DNA from 3 places in the Azospirillum largimobile genome. Region 1 is predicted to be linked to each of the others. Evidence: riboswitches for the same ligand, from Rfam matches in the RefSeq annotation. Region 1 holds a riboswitch; each other region holds the start of a gene.
What was found. Region 1 has a riboswitch for thiamine pyrophosphate ahead of ACWPKK_RS14995 (ABC transporter substrate-binding protein). Riboswitches for the same ligand answer to the same signal wherever they lie in the genome.
Positions count from the first base shown of each region.

Region 2: linked by a shared signal. The riboswitch ahead of ACWPKK_RS05880 (ABC transporter ATP-binding protein) and the one ahead of ACWPKK_RS14995 (ABC transporter substrate-binding protein) in region 1 are both predicted to bind thiamine pyrophosphate.
Region 3: linked by a shared signal. The riboswitch ahead of thiO (glycine oxidase ThiO) and the one ahead of ACWPKK_RS14995 (ABC transporter substrate-binding protein) in region 1 are both predicted to bind thiamine pyrophosphate.

Region 1 covers NZ_CDRMUA020000002.1:347,705-351,400, forward strand. Annotated here, with positions in the region: gene ACWPKK_RS14990 (DMT family transporter) at 15-929, shown strand; TPP riboswitch at 963-1,077, shown strand; gene ACWPKK_RS14995 (ABC transporter substrate-binding protein) at 1,149-2,285, shown strand; gene ACWPKK_RS15000 (branched-chain amino acid ABC transporter permease) at 2,290-3,162, shown strand; gene ACWPKK_RS15005 (branched-chain amino acid ABC transporter ATP-binding protein/permease) at 3,377-3,696, shown strand, end outside.
Region 2 covers NZ_CDRMUA020000001.1:1,252,350-1,256,045, reverse strand. Annotated here, with positions in the region: gene ACWPKK_RS05890 (hypothetical protein) at 1-191, opposite strand, end outside; gene ACWPKK_RS05885 (acetoin utilization protein AcuC) at 341-1,513, opposite strand; TPP riboswitch at 1,594-1,700, shown strand; gene ACWPKK_RS05880 (ABC transporter ATP-binding protein) at 1,751-2,491, shown strand; gene ACWPKK_RS05875 (ABC transporter permease) at 2,488-3,255, shown strand; gene ACWPKK_RS05870 (ABC transporter substrate-binding protein) at 3,271-3,696, shown strand, end outside.
Region 3 covers NZ_CDRMUA020000001.1:275,429-279,124, reverse strand. Annotated here, with positions in the region: gene ACWPKK_RS01290 (methyl-accepting chemotaxis protein) at 1-885, opposite strand, end outside; TPP riboswitch at 1,121-1,220, shown strand; gene thiO (glycine oxidase ThiO) at 1,212-2,393, shown strand; gene thiS (sulfur carrier protein ThiS) at 2,390-2,599, shown strand; gene thiG (thiazole synthase) at 2,719-3,525, shown strand; gene ACWPKK_RS01270 (PaaI family thioesterase) at 3,633-3,696, shown strand, end outside.

The DNA.
Region 1 (3,696 bases):
TCCGAACCGATCCCATGACCGACGCCGAGACCGCCGACCTGCTGCCAGCCGAGGCCGATTCGGTCCCCTATGCCGTCGGCTGCTTCCTGGGTGCGATCCTGCTGTTCGCGGCGATGGACACGCTGATCAAGTTCCTGACCGCCGACTACCCGGTGCCGCAGCTGATGTTCGTGCGCTCGCTGGTCGCTTTCCTTCTTGTGGGCGGCTACACGCTGTGGCGGGGCGGCGGGATCGCGGCGATGCGGACCCGGCGGCCCTGGGGCCATGTCTGGCGGGCCTTCGCCGGGCTGATCTCCATGGGATGCTTCTTCTATGCGTTCCGCGAGCTGCCGCTGGCCGACGTCTATGTGCTGAGCTTCGCCGGGCCACTGTTCATCACCGCGCTGTCCGCCCCGCTTCTGGGGGAGCCGGTGGGCTGGCGCCGCTGGGTCGCGGTGGTGGTCGGATTCGGCGGCGTGGTGGTGATGGCGCAGCCATCGGCGGGGGCGCCGCTGGTGCCGGTTCTGGTCGGGCTGTGCGCCGCCTTGTTCTATGCGCTGGCGGCGCTCGCCGTGCGCGGCCTGTCGCGGACGGAGACCAGCGCGTCGATCGTGCTCTATCTGCTGCTGACGACGACGGTGGTCAGCGGCGCGCTGACGGTTCCCGTCTGGACGGCGCCGACCGCCTACGCGCTCGGTCTGATGGCGCTGGTCGGCGCGATCGGCGCCGGGGCGCAGGTGCTGCTGACCCAGGCCTTCCGCCGTGCGCCGCCGGCCGTGGTGGCGCCGTTCGAATATACCGGCATGGTCTGGGCCAGCCTGTTCGGCTGGATGGTGTTCGGCGACCTGCCGACCGCGCCGGTGCTGCTTGGCGCCATGGTCATCATCGGCAGCGGGCTCTATATCCTGCATCGTGAAACCGTGGTGGCGCGCCGCCGGCTGGGTTCTTGACAGGACAGGCCCGGCGGCGACACTCTCGCCGCCTGTTCACGGCTGGGGTGCCCCTGCCTTCGCCAGATCGGCGGATGCGGGGGCTGAGACAACACCCATCGAACCTGATCCGGGTCATGCCGGCGAAGGGAGCCGACCGGAATCCGACGGAACTGCTGCAAATGCCCCGTCCCCTCCGCGTCGCTTCGCTCGCCGGCGCGTGTTGAGGAGTTTTCGGTCATGCGGCGCGCGCTTCCCCTTCTGATCGGCCTGCTGGCCGCATCCTCCTGCCTGTCGTCCGCCGCGCGGGCCGACGACACGCTGTCCTTTCCGGTGCTGGTGCCGCTGACCGGCTTCCTATCGCTGGAGGGAACCAGCCAGCGCAACGGCGCGGTCCTGGCGCTGAAGCAGACCCCGGCCGGCGTCGCCATCGCATCGGAGGTCGTCGACACCGGCACCTCGCCCGAGGCGGCGGTGACGGCGCTGGAGCGGGCGGCCGGCAGCGGCACGGTCGGGGCGGTCGCCGCCAGCATGCTTGGCACCCAGATGCTGGCGATGCTGCCGCTGGCGCAGGAGTTGAAGCTGCCGCTGGTCACCGTGTCGGGCACCGCCTCGATCACCGAGCAAGGCAACCCTTGGGTCTTTCGCTTTTTCCCCGGCGATGCCGTGACCAAGGCCGCCCACGCCCGCTATGTGGTGGAGGAGTTGGGCAAGCGGCAGCCGGCCGTCATCTATCAGACCACCGCCTACGGGCAGAGCGGCAAGGCCCATCTCGACGCCGCCTTCAAGGCGCTGGGTGTGACCCCGGTGTTCGAGGAGGGGGTGGACCCGGCAGCCAAGGACCTTCTGCCGGTGCTGACCAAGGCGCTGGCCGCGAAGCCCGACGTGCTGGTCCTGCACCTGCATTCCGGCCCGACCGCGCTGCTGCTGCGGCAGGCGGCGTCCAGCGGGGTGGCCGTGCCCATCGTCGCCGGCTCCGCCATGCATCAGCCGAGCACGGCGGCCCTGCTGGAGCCGGCGGAGTTGAAGCGCGTTTGTGCCGAGACCGCGGCCTCGCCCATCTCCGGCGACACGCCGGAGGTCAAGGCCTTCACCGAGGCCTATCGCGCCGCCTTCGGCAAGGAGCCGGACGCCTTCGCGCTCGGCCAGTATGACGGCATGACGATGGTGCTGGAGGCGGTGAAGGCCGGCGCCCGCAGCCCCGACGCCATCCGCAAAGCTCTGTCGTCGGAGAGCTTAAAGGGCCTCGCCATGACCTACAAGTCCGACGGCAAGGGCAACATGGCCCATTCCGCCGTCATCGTCTGCTATGACGGGGCCAGCCGCGTGCCGGTGCTGGTGAAGCGGTACGACAACCCCGCGCTTGCGGCGAAGTGAGCGGATGGCGGCGCTTCAACTGCTGGTCAACGGCGTGGCGCTGGGGGCGGCCTATGCGCTGGTGGCGCTGGGCTTCGTGCTGGTGCTGAACGCCACCTCGGCGGTGAATTTCGCCCAAGGCGATCTTGTCATGGCCGGCGGGCTGCTGGCGGTGGCGCTGGCGCCGCTGATCCCGCTGCCGGGCATCGCCCTGCTGCCGGTGGTGCTGGCGCTGATGGCGGCGCTGGGGCTGCTGCTGGCGCTGGCGGCCTATCTGCCGCTGCGCCGCCGGCCGCCAGTGTCGGTCTTCATCAGCACCATCGCCATCGGCATCATCCTGCAGAACGGCGCCGCCATCCTGTTCGGGCCGGAGCCGCGCGCCGCGCCGCCGCTGTTCGGCGACGACACGCTTTACATCGGCGGGCTGGCGGTTCCCGAGCAGTCGCTCGCCATCGTCGCGGTGGCGGCGCTGCTGATCGGCGCGCAGCAATGGGTGTTCGCCCGCACGCAGCTGGGCCGCCGTCTGCGCGCCACGGCGCAGGACCCGGAGATGGCGCGTGCTTGCGGCGTGCCGGTCACCGCGATGATCCTGGTGACCTTCGCCATCGGGGCCGCCTGCGCCGGGGCGGCCGGGCTGCTGCTGGCCAACCGCTATTTCGTCACGCCGACCGCGGGCGGGGACCTGATTTTGAAGGCCTACATCGCCGTGACCATCGGCGGCTGGGGCTCCGTGCCGGGGGCCGTGGTGGGGGCGCTGCTGATCGCGCTGTTCGAGGTGGGGGTGTCGTCGGTGCTCTCGTACCCGGCGGCGCTGGGGGCGCTGTATCTGACGCTGCTGGCGATCCTGGTGCTGCGGCCGCAAGGCCTGTTCGGCGAAGCGGTGCGGCGCCGTGGCTGATCCGCTCTCCCCGGCAAATATCCCCTCTCCCCCCCGGGGAGAGGGTCAGGGTGAGGGGGTTCCGCTTGCCGGACGATCCTCGCGGCGCGTCCCCCTCACCCCAACCCTCTCCCCGCTTTCGGCGGACCTATGGTCCGCCTGTCGCGTCAGCGCAAACTTCGTTTGCGCGAGAGCGGGGGGGAGAGGGGGCTATGCCGGGGTGGAGAGTGTCGTATTGGGGATTGGTGCCCTCGCTCTCCTTGTCTACGCGCTCGCCTTCGCCTCCCCCTACGGCCTGCGCGTCCTGACCGTCGCCGGCGTCTATGCGCTGGCGACTTTCGGATTTCAGATCGTCTTCGGCCTCGGCGGAGCGCTGTCGCTGGCGCAGGGCGCCTTCTTCGGCGTCGGCGCCTATGTGACGGGCATCCTCGGCAGCCGCTATGGCCTTGGCTTCGAGGCGACCTTTCCGCTGTCGATGCTGGTGCCGCTTCTGCTGGCCCTGCCGGTCGGGCTGGCGGTGCTGCGGCTGGAGTCGCACTATTTCGCCTTGGCGAC
Region 2 (3,696 bases), on a different contig from region 1:
ACCAGTTGATTGACGCGGTTCTGAAGCTCGTGCGCCTCGGCATGCAGCACGTAGACGCGGTTCTCGATCTGCTCCAGACCGCTGCTCTTTTCCAGGATGTTCGGCAGGAAATCCTTCAGCATCATGGCGACCGGGACGGCGGCCAGCATGATGATGACGATGGCGATCAGGAACAGCGTCGTGTTCGACATCCGCCCGCCCGTTCTCCTCCCGAAACCCGCACCATGCGATCTGCCGGAATCGGCACGATCGGCACCGGTGCGGAGCTTCGAGGATCAACGAACAATCCAACCCCGTCAACGAATCGTCTCGGCTTCGCTCCAAATTCGTCGGAAATGTGTCAGGATGCCGCCATCTCCGCCACCCGCTTCACCGCGTCACGCACCGGCCCCGGCCGGCGTTCGTCCGCCAGGGTGGTGAACCAGTGCTCCGGCGGGTTGCGACCGGCGGCGCGGTTCCAGGTTAGGGCGCGCAGCACCGCTTCCGCCTCCGCCGTCGGCGGCACGGCAGGGTCGATCCCGTTCATCACCGCCCAGATGCCGGCCCAGCAGCGTCCGACCGACCAGGGATTATAGCCGCCGCCGCCGACCACCAGCACCCGTGGCGCCAGCGGCAGCAGGGCCGCCACCGCCTCCCACAGCGCATTGTTGGACAGTTCCAGCCGGCTCAGGGGATCTTCGGCCAGGGCGTCGGCACCGGTCTGGATCACCATAGCCTGCGGACGGAAGGCGCGGGCCAACGGCAGCACCGCCGCCTCCATCACATGCTCCATCTCGCTGTCGTTGAAGCCTGGCGGAACCGGCAGGTTGCGGGCCATGCCGCCGGCCCGATCCTCCGCCTTGCCGGTGTAGGGCCAGCGCCCGTCCTCGTGGATGGAGATGGTCAGCACCCGGTCGTCGTCGGCGAAGGCCTCCTCCACCCCGTCGCCATGGTGGGCGTCGAGGTCGACATAGAGAACCCGCTCCAGCCCATGGTCGAGCAGTTCCAGGATGCCCAGCACCGGCGCGTTGAAATAGCAGAAGCCGCTGGCCCGGTCGCGGCGCGCATGGTGCGTGCCGGCCGCCGGCGCATAGACCAGCCCGGCCGGACGGTCGCCCAGGATGCGCGCCGCCTGCAGGGCCGACCCGCTGCTGTGGGCCGGCCGCCGGTACATCTCGGCGAAGACGGGATTCTCCAGCTTGCCGAGATTGTGGCGGGCCGCCGTCGCCTCGTCCACCCGCTGCTCCGCCTCCGCCCGCTTCAGCGCGGCGATATAGTCCGCCGTGTGGAAGCGGGCCAGTTCGCGTTCGCTCGCCACATGGGTGTCGAGATAGACCTTGTCGGGCAGCCACCCCATGGCGCGGCTGAGATCGATGGCGGTCGATACGCGTGGGATCGCCAGCGGATGCTTCGGGCCATAGGTCGAGCCGCGATAGATGTCGCCGCCGATGAACAGAGGGGTGCGGAGAGGCGTGGTCAGGGGATGATCTCCATCGGTCCCGCCACAAACTAGGCGGAGCCGTGCGCCGGTCAAGCGGCACCCCGCCGCTTCCGCGCTCTGGAAGGGCCTGCGGCAATGCTTGCGGTCGCGGATCGTCCGCGCCTATAGTCGCCGCCTTCACTGGGGGGAGCCGATGGGCGGCTGAGAGGTTCCGTTGCGGAACGACCCCTGGAACCTGATCCGGTTCATGCCGGCGTAGGGATCAGTGATGCCAGACCGTACGCGCACCCTCTCCGCCCTCCCGCCATGCTTGCCGCTATGACGGCCCCGATGCCGGCGATTCCGCCGCTTTCGGTGACCGTGTCGCAGGCGCGGCTGACCTATGGCGGCATGCTGCTGTTCTCCGACCTGACGCTGGATCTGCCGGCGGGGCGGACCACCTGCCTGTTGGGACCGAGCGGCGTCGGCAAGACCACGCTTCTGCGCATCCTCGCCGGGCTGGCGGAGCCGGAGCCGCCGACCTGCGTCGCCACCGGCGACGGGCAACCCCTGGCCGGCCGCATCGCCTACATGGCGCAGCAGGACCTGCTGCTGCCCTGGCTGACGGTTCTGGACAATGTCCTGCTGGGCGACCGGCTGCGCCACCGCCGTCCCGATTCCGTGCGGGTGGAGCGTGCCCGCTCGCTGCTCCACCGCGTCGGTCTGGCGGGGCGGGAGCGCGACCGTCCGGCCGCGCTGTCCGGCGGGCAGCGCCAGCGGGTGGCGCTGGCCCGCACGCTGATGGAGGACAAGCCGCTGGTCCTGATGGACGAGCCCTTCTCCGCACTCGACGCCATCACGCGGCTTCGGCTGCAGGAGACGGCGGCGGAAACGCTGACCGGCCGCACCGTCCTGATGGTCACCCACGATCCGCTGGAGGCGCTGCGCATCGGCGACCGCCTGCATGTGATGACCGGGCGTCCCGCCGTCATGGGGCCGGCGCTGGAGCCGTCCGGCAAGGTGCCGCGCCGGGTCGACGATCCCGGATTGCTGGCGCTACAGGCGGAGCTGCTGCGGAGGCTGGCGGAATGAGGGCGCTGCTGCGCGCCTTGGTCACGCTCGCCGTGCTGGTCGCCGGCTGGCAGGTGCTGGTCTGGGCCACCGGCCTGCCGCGCTACCTGCTGCCCGGTCCGTTGGCCGTGGCCGATGCAATGCGGCGGCAGGCACCCCTGCTGTGGAGCCATGGGCTGACCACCCTGTCCGAGATCCTGATCGGGCTGGTGGCCGGGGTGGCCCTGGGCGGCGTCAGCGCGCTGCTGCTGGCGCGGTTCCGTACCGCCCAGCGCTGGCTGATGCCGCTGCTGCTGGTCAGCCAGGCGATCCCGGTTTTTGCGTTGGCGCCGCTGCTGGTGCTTTGGCTGGGCTACGGCATGGCGTCCAAGATCGCCATGGCCGTGCTGGTCATCTATTTCCCGGTGACGACCGCGCTGTTCGACGGGCTGCGCCGCACCGATCCCGGCTGGCTCGACCTTGCCCGCACCATGGGCGCCTCGCCCGCCGCGATCCTGTGGAACATCCGCCTGCCGGCCGCCCTGCCCGCCTTCTGGTCCGGCGTGCGGGTAGCCGCGGCGGTGGCGCCCATCGGCGCGGTGATCGGCGAGTGGGTCGGTTCATCCTCCGGCCTCGGCTACCTGATGCTGCACGCCAACGCCCGCATGCAGATCGACCTCCTATTCGCCGCGGTGCTGGTACTGGGGCTGTTCGCAGTGACGCTCTATGCCGCCGTCGACGCGCTGGCCCGCCGTGCCCTGCCCTGGCAACCCGATACCCAACCGGCCGAAGACGCCAATCCTTGAAGGGGAGAAAACCCGATGAAGCACCTGTTCGCCGCCGGCCTGATGGCGGCCGGCCTGATGACCGCGCTTCCTGCACTGGCCCAGGACAAGCTGTCCGTGATGCTGGACTGGTTCGTCAACCCGGACCACGCCCCACTGGTGGTGGCGCAGGAGAAGGGCTTCTTCAAGGATGCCGGTCTTGAGGTGACGCTGACCGCTCCGGCCGATCCCAACGACCCGCCGAAACTGGTCGCCGCCGGCGGCACCGACCTTGCCGTATCCTACCAGCCGCAGCTGATCCTGCAGGTGGCCGAAGGGCTGCCGCTGGTCCGTGTCGGCACCCTGGTCTCGACTCCGCTGAACTCCGTCGTCGTGCTGCGCGACGGGCCGGTGAAGACGCTGAAGGACCTCAAGGGCCGCAAGATCGGCTTCTCCATCGCGGGCTTCGAGGATGCGCTGCTG
Region 3 (3,696 bases), on a different contig from region 1:
GTCGATGAAGCTCACCACCTCGAAGCCGTCGCGGTCGATCACGCCGCGCACGATGCGGCGCATCGGGTCGGCGTCCACCACCGCGAAGCGGGTCTGGGTCGGACGGAAATTCTGCGACTTGAAGATGCCGTAACGGATGCCGGGCGCCATCTTCAGGAAGATGGTCAGCGCCGAATTCTCCAGCACGCGCTGGCCGTCGAACAGGCGGGTGTTGCGGAAGTCCAGCGTGCCGCCGGCCGAGCCGCCGATGAACAGGCAGGGGAAATGGCCGGAGCGGTAGACCGCCTCCATGAACCAGCTTTCGCTGGCCGACAGCCCGTCGATGAAGGTCAGCGCCACCGTGTCGTGGCTGTCGACCGCGAAGGGAACGCGGACGCGGTCCAACTCGCCGCGGATCGCCTCCACCCGTGCAGGGACGTCACGGGTCGGCCGGCCGCCGCGCAGATCCTCGCAATGCAGCGGGACGGCATGGATGCTGATCCCCGCGAACAGGCGCGGGCTGAAGGATTGCAGGACCACGCTGTCCCAGCGGTCGCCCGCCTTGCGGTAGAGCGGCTGTCCGTCCGCCGCGCATAGCTCGCCCGCGGTGGAGACCAGCACCAGCTGCGTGGCCGGCGGCAGGGCGGAGCGCACCGCGCGGGCGGTGGCCGCGAAATCGACATGCGGCGAGACGAAGCCGACGACCAGCGCCGGGGCGCCGGCGGCGAAGCCCAGCCCGTCCAGTGCCGTGGCGCCGATCTGTGCGGCCGGCAGGCAGAGGCTGCGGATCGGCGCCTCCGCCGGATCGGCTGCGGCGGTCGCGATGGCCGTATTGCCGGACTCGGCAGCATTCGGACCGGTACCGGAGGAGGCGGTCGCGGAGTCGGAGCGGAAGAAGGACAGCATGGCGGGCGATTCCTCGGACGTCTTGTTTGATTCCGCATGCCAGCCGCGTCGATCGTTTCGCCGACGCCCTGCCACCGGAAATTTTGCGGATAGTTTAGCTCCCGATCGGTGGCTTCGCTCATCGGGGGAACTCCTTATCCAGCCGTGGCATGGGGTCGCACGCCTTGATGGGCCGGGCAGATGGGCCGGGTGCCGATTCCGCTTGTAGGGCCAGCGAAACATTGGCATAAGGCAAACCATAGGCCTGGGGTGCCGTGCGGTGGTCGCGCGGCTGAGAACACACCCATCGAACCTGTCTGGGTAATTCCAGCGAAGGGAGCCGCCGCATGATCCATGCGCCAGATCCGCATCCATTTTCCGTTCCCGAATCGGGAATCCGTCCCTCCGTCGCCGTCATCGGTGCCGGCTGCATCGGCCTTGCCATCGCCTGGAGGCTGGCGTCGGCCGGCTGCCGCGTCGATCTGTTCGAACGGGGACAGGCGGGCCGCGGCGCCACCCATGCAGCCGGCGGCATGCTGGCCGCCTGCGTCGAAACCGAACCGGGAGAGGACGGGCTGCTGCCGCTGACTCGCGCCTCCCAGGCGCTGTGGCCGGACTTCGCCCGCGACCTGGAGGCTGCGAGCGGCATGGCGGTGGACCTGCGCACCGAAGGCACCATGGTCATCGCGCTCAACGCCGACGATGCCGCCAAGGTCCGTTTCCTGCACGGTTTCCAGCGCGACCTCGGCCTTCCGGTGGAGTGGCTGGGCGGGGCCGAGGTGCGCCGGCGCGAGCCCTTCCTGCAGCCAGGCGTGGCCGGCGCCCTGTTCTGTGCCGGCGACCATCAGGTCGACAACCGCAAGGTCGCAGCCGCCCTGCAGCGCGCCGCCCTGGCCGCCGGCGCCCGCCTGCATGAGCAGTGCGGCGAGGTGGCTCTGGCGGTGGAGGATGGACGCGCCGTTGGTGTGCGTGTTGCTGCAACTCTGCACCGGGCCGACCGGGTGGTTCTGGCCGCAGGGGCTTGGTCGGCCGGCGTGCCGGGCCTGCCGCCCGCCGCGAAGCCGCCGGTACGGCCGGTCAAGGGGCAGATGGTCTGCCTGCGCATGGACGCCCGTCTGCCGCTGCTGCGCCATGTGGTGTGGACGCCTGGCACCTACCTGATCCCGCGGCTGGACGGCCGTCTGCTGATCGGCGCCACGACGGAGGAGCGCGGCTTCGACGACCGGCTGACCGCCGGCGGCCAGTTCGCGCTGCTGGAAGGGGCGTGGCGCGCGCTGCCGGGCATCGCCGAACTGCCGATCGAGGAGGCCTGGGCCGGCTTCCGCCCCGGCAGCCGCGACGACGCGCCGATCCTGGGGGAAAGCGGCATCCCCGGCCTGATCCACGCCACCGGCCACCACCGCAACGGCATCCTGCTGACCCCGGTGACCGCCGACGGCATCGCCCGGCTGGTGCTGACCGGCGAGACCGACCCGCTGTTGCGCCCCTTCGCCGCCGACCGCTTCGTTGCGGCGGGAGCCGCCGCATGAGCGCCGTCCTCCGCATCAACGGCCAGGAAGAACCGCTGTCCGCCGCCTCGGTCGGCGAGCTTCTGGCCGCGCGCGGCATCGCCGCAGGCGCGCCCGGCGTCGCCGTCGCCCTGAACGGCGCCGTGGTTCCCCGCCGCCGCTGGCTTGAGACCCCGCTCCAGCCCGGCGACAGCCTGGAAATCGTCCGCCCCATCCAGGGCGGCTGACCCCCCTGATCCTCCCTCTCCCGCCCCCGACACGGGAAGAATCCCCTCTCCCCCCTGGGGAGAGGGGGGATTTCCCCGGGCTGGTCGCCGAAGGAGAGGGCCTTTGAAAGGCTCCCACCATGCCCCAATCCACCCCCGACATCCTCACCATCGCCGGACGCGGCTTCGGCTCGCGGCTGTTCCTCGGCACGGCCGGCTATCCGAACCAGCAGGTGATGCTCGACGCGCTGGAGGCCAGCGGCAGCGAGCTGGTCACGCTGGCGATCCGGCGCATCAGCCTGGACGGCTATTCGGAAAGCCTCGTCGACGTGCTGGCCCGCGCCACCGCCGGGCGGCCGACCGGCCCGGTCGGGCTGCTGCCCAACACCGCCGGCTGCATGACCGCCAAGGAGGCGGTGCTGACCGCCCAGCTGTCGCGCGAGGCGCTGGAAACCCCCTGGATCAAGCTGGAGGTCATCGGCGACCGCGAGCTGCTCTATCCCGACGTGGAGGAACTGCTGCGCGCGACCGAGGAATTGGTGAACGACGGCTTCGTCGTGCTGCCCTATTGCAACGACGATCCCGTCACCTGCCGCAAGCTGGCCGACCTGGGCGCGGCGGCGGTGATGCCGCTGGGGGCCTTCATCGGGTCCGGCCTGGGCATCCGCAACCCGCACGCCATCGAGACGATCTGCGCCCGCAGCCCGGTGCCGGTGGTGCTGGATGCCGGGATCGGCACCGCATCCGACGCCGCGCTGGCGATGGAACTGGGCTGTGCCGCGGTGCTGCTGAACACCGCCGTGTCGAAGGCGCGCGATCCGGTGCGGATGGCGGCGGCGATGCGCGACGCGGTCGCTGCCGGGCGCGGCGCCCATCTGGCCGGCCGCATGCCGATGCGCGCCTATGCCGAACCCTCCAGCCCGCAGATGGGCCTGATCGGCAGCTGACGGCGAAGGGGCGTGCCTCTTGCGGTTGTCCAATCGGCCGCTTGATCCGGCGCGGCGGCTGACGCAGGCTGTCGCGCACCGCCCCTCAAGCCGGAGATCTTCCGACCGTGCCCGCCACCTTCGAACCCCGTACCCCCGACTGGAAGGCGCGCTGCCTCGCGTCCTTCGAAC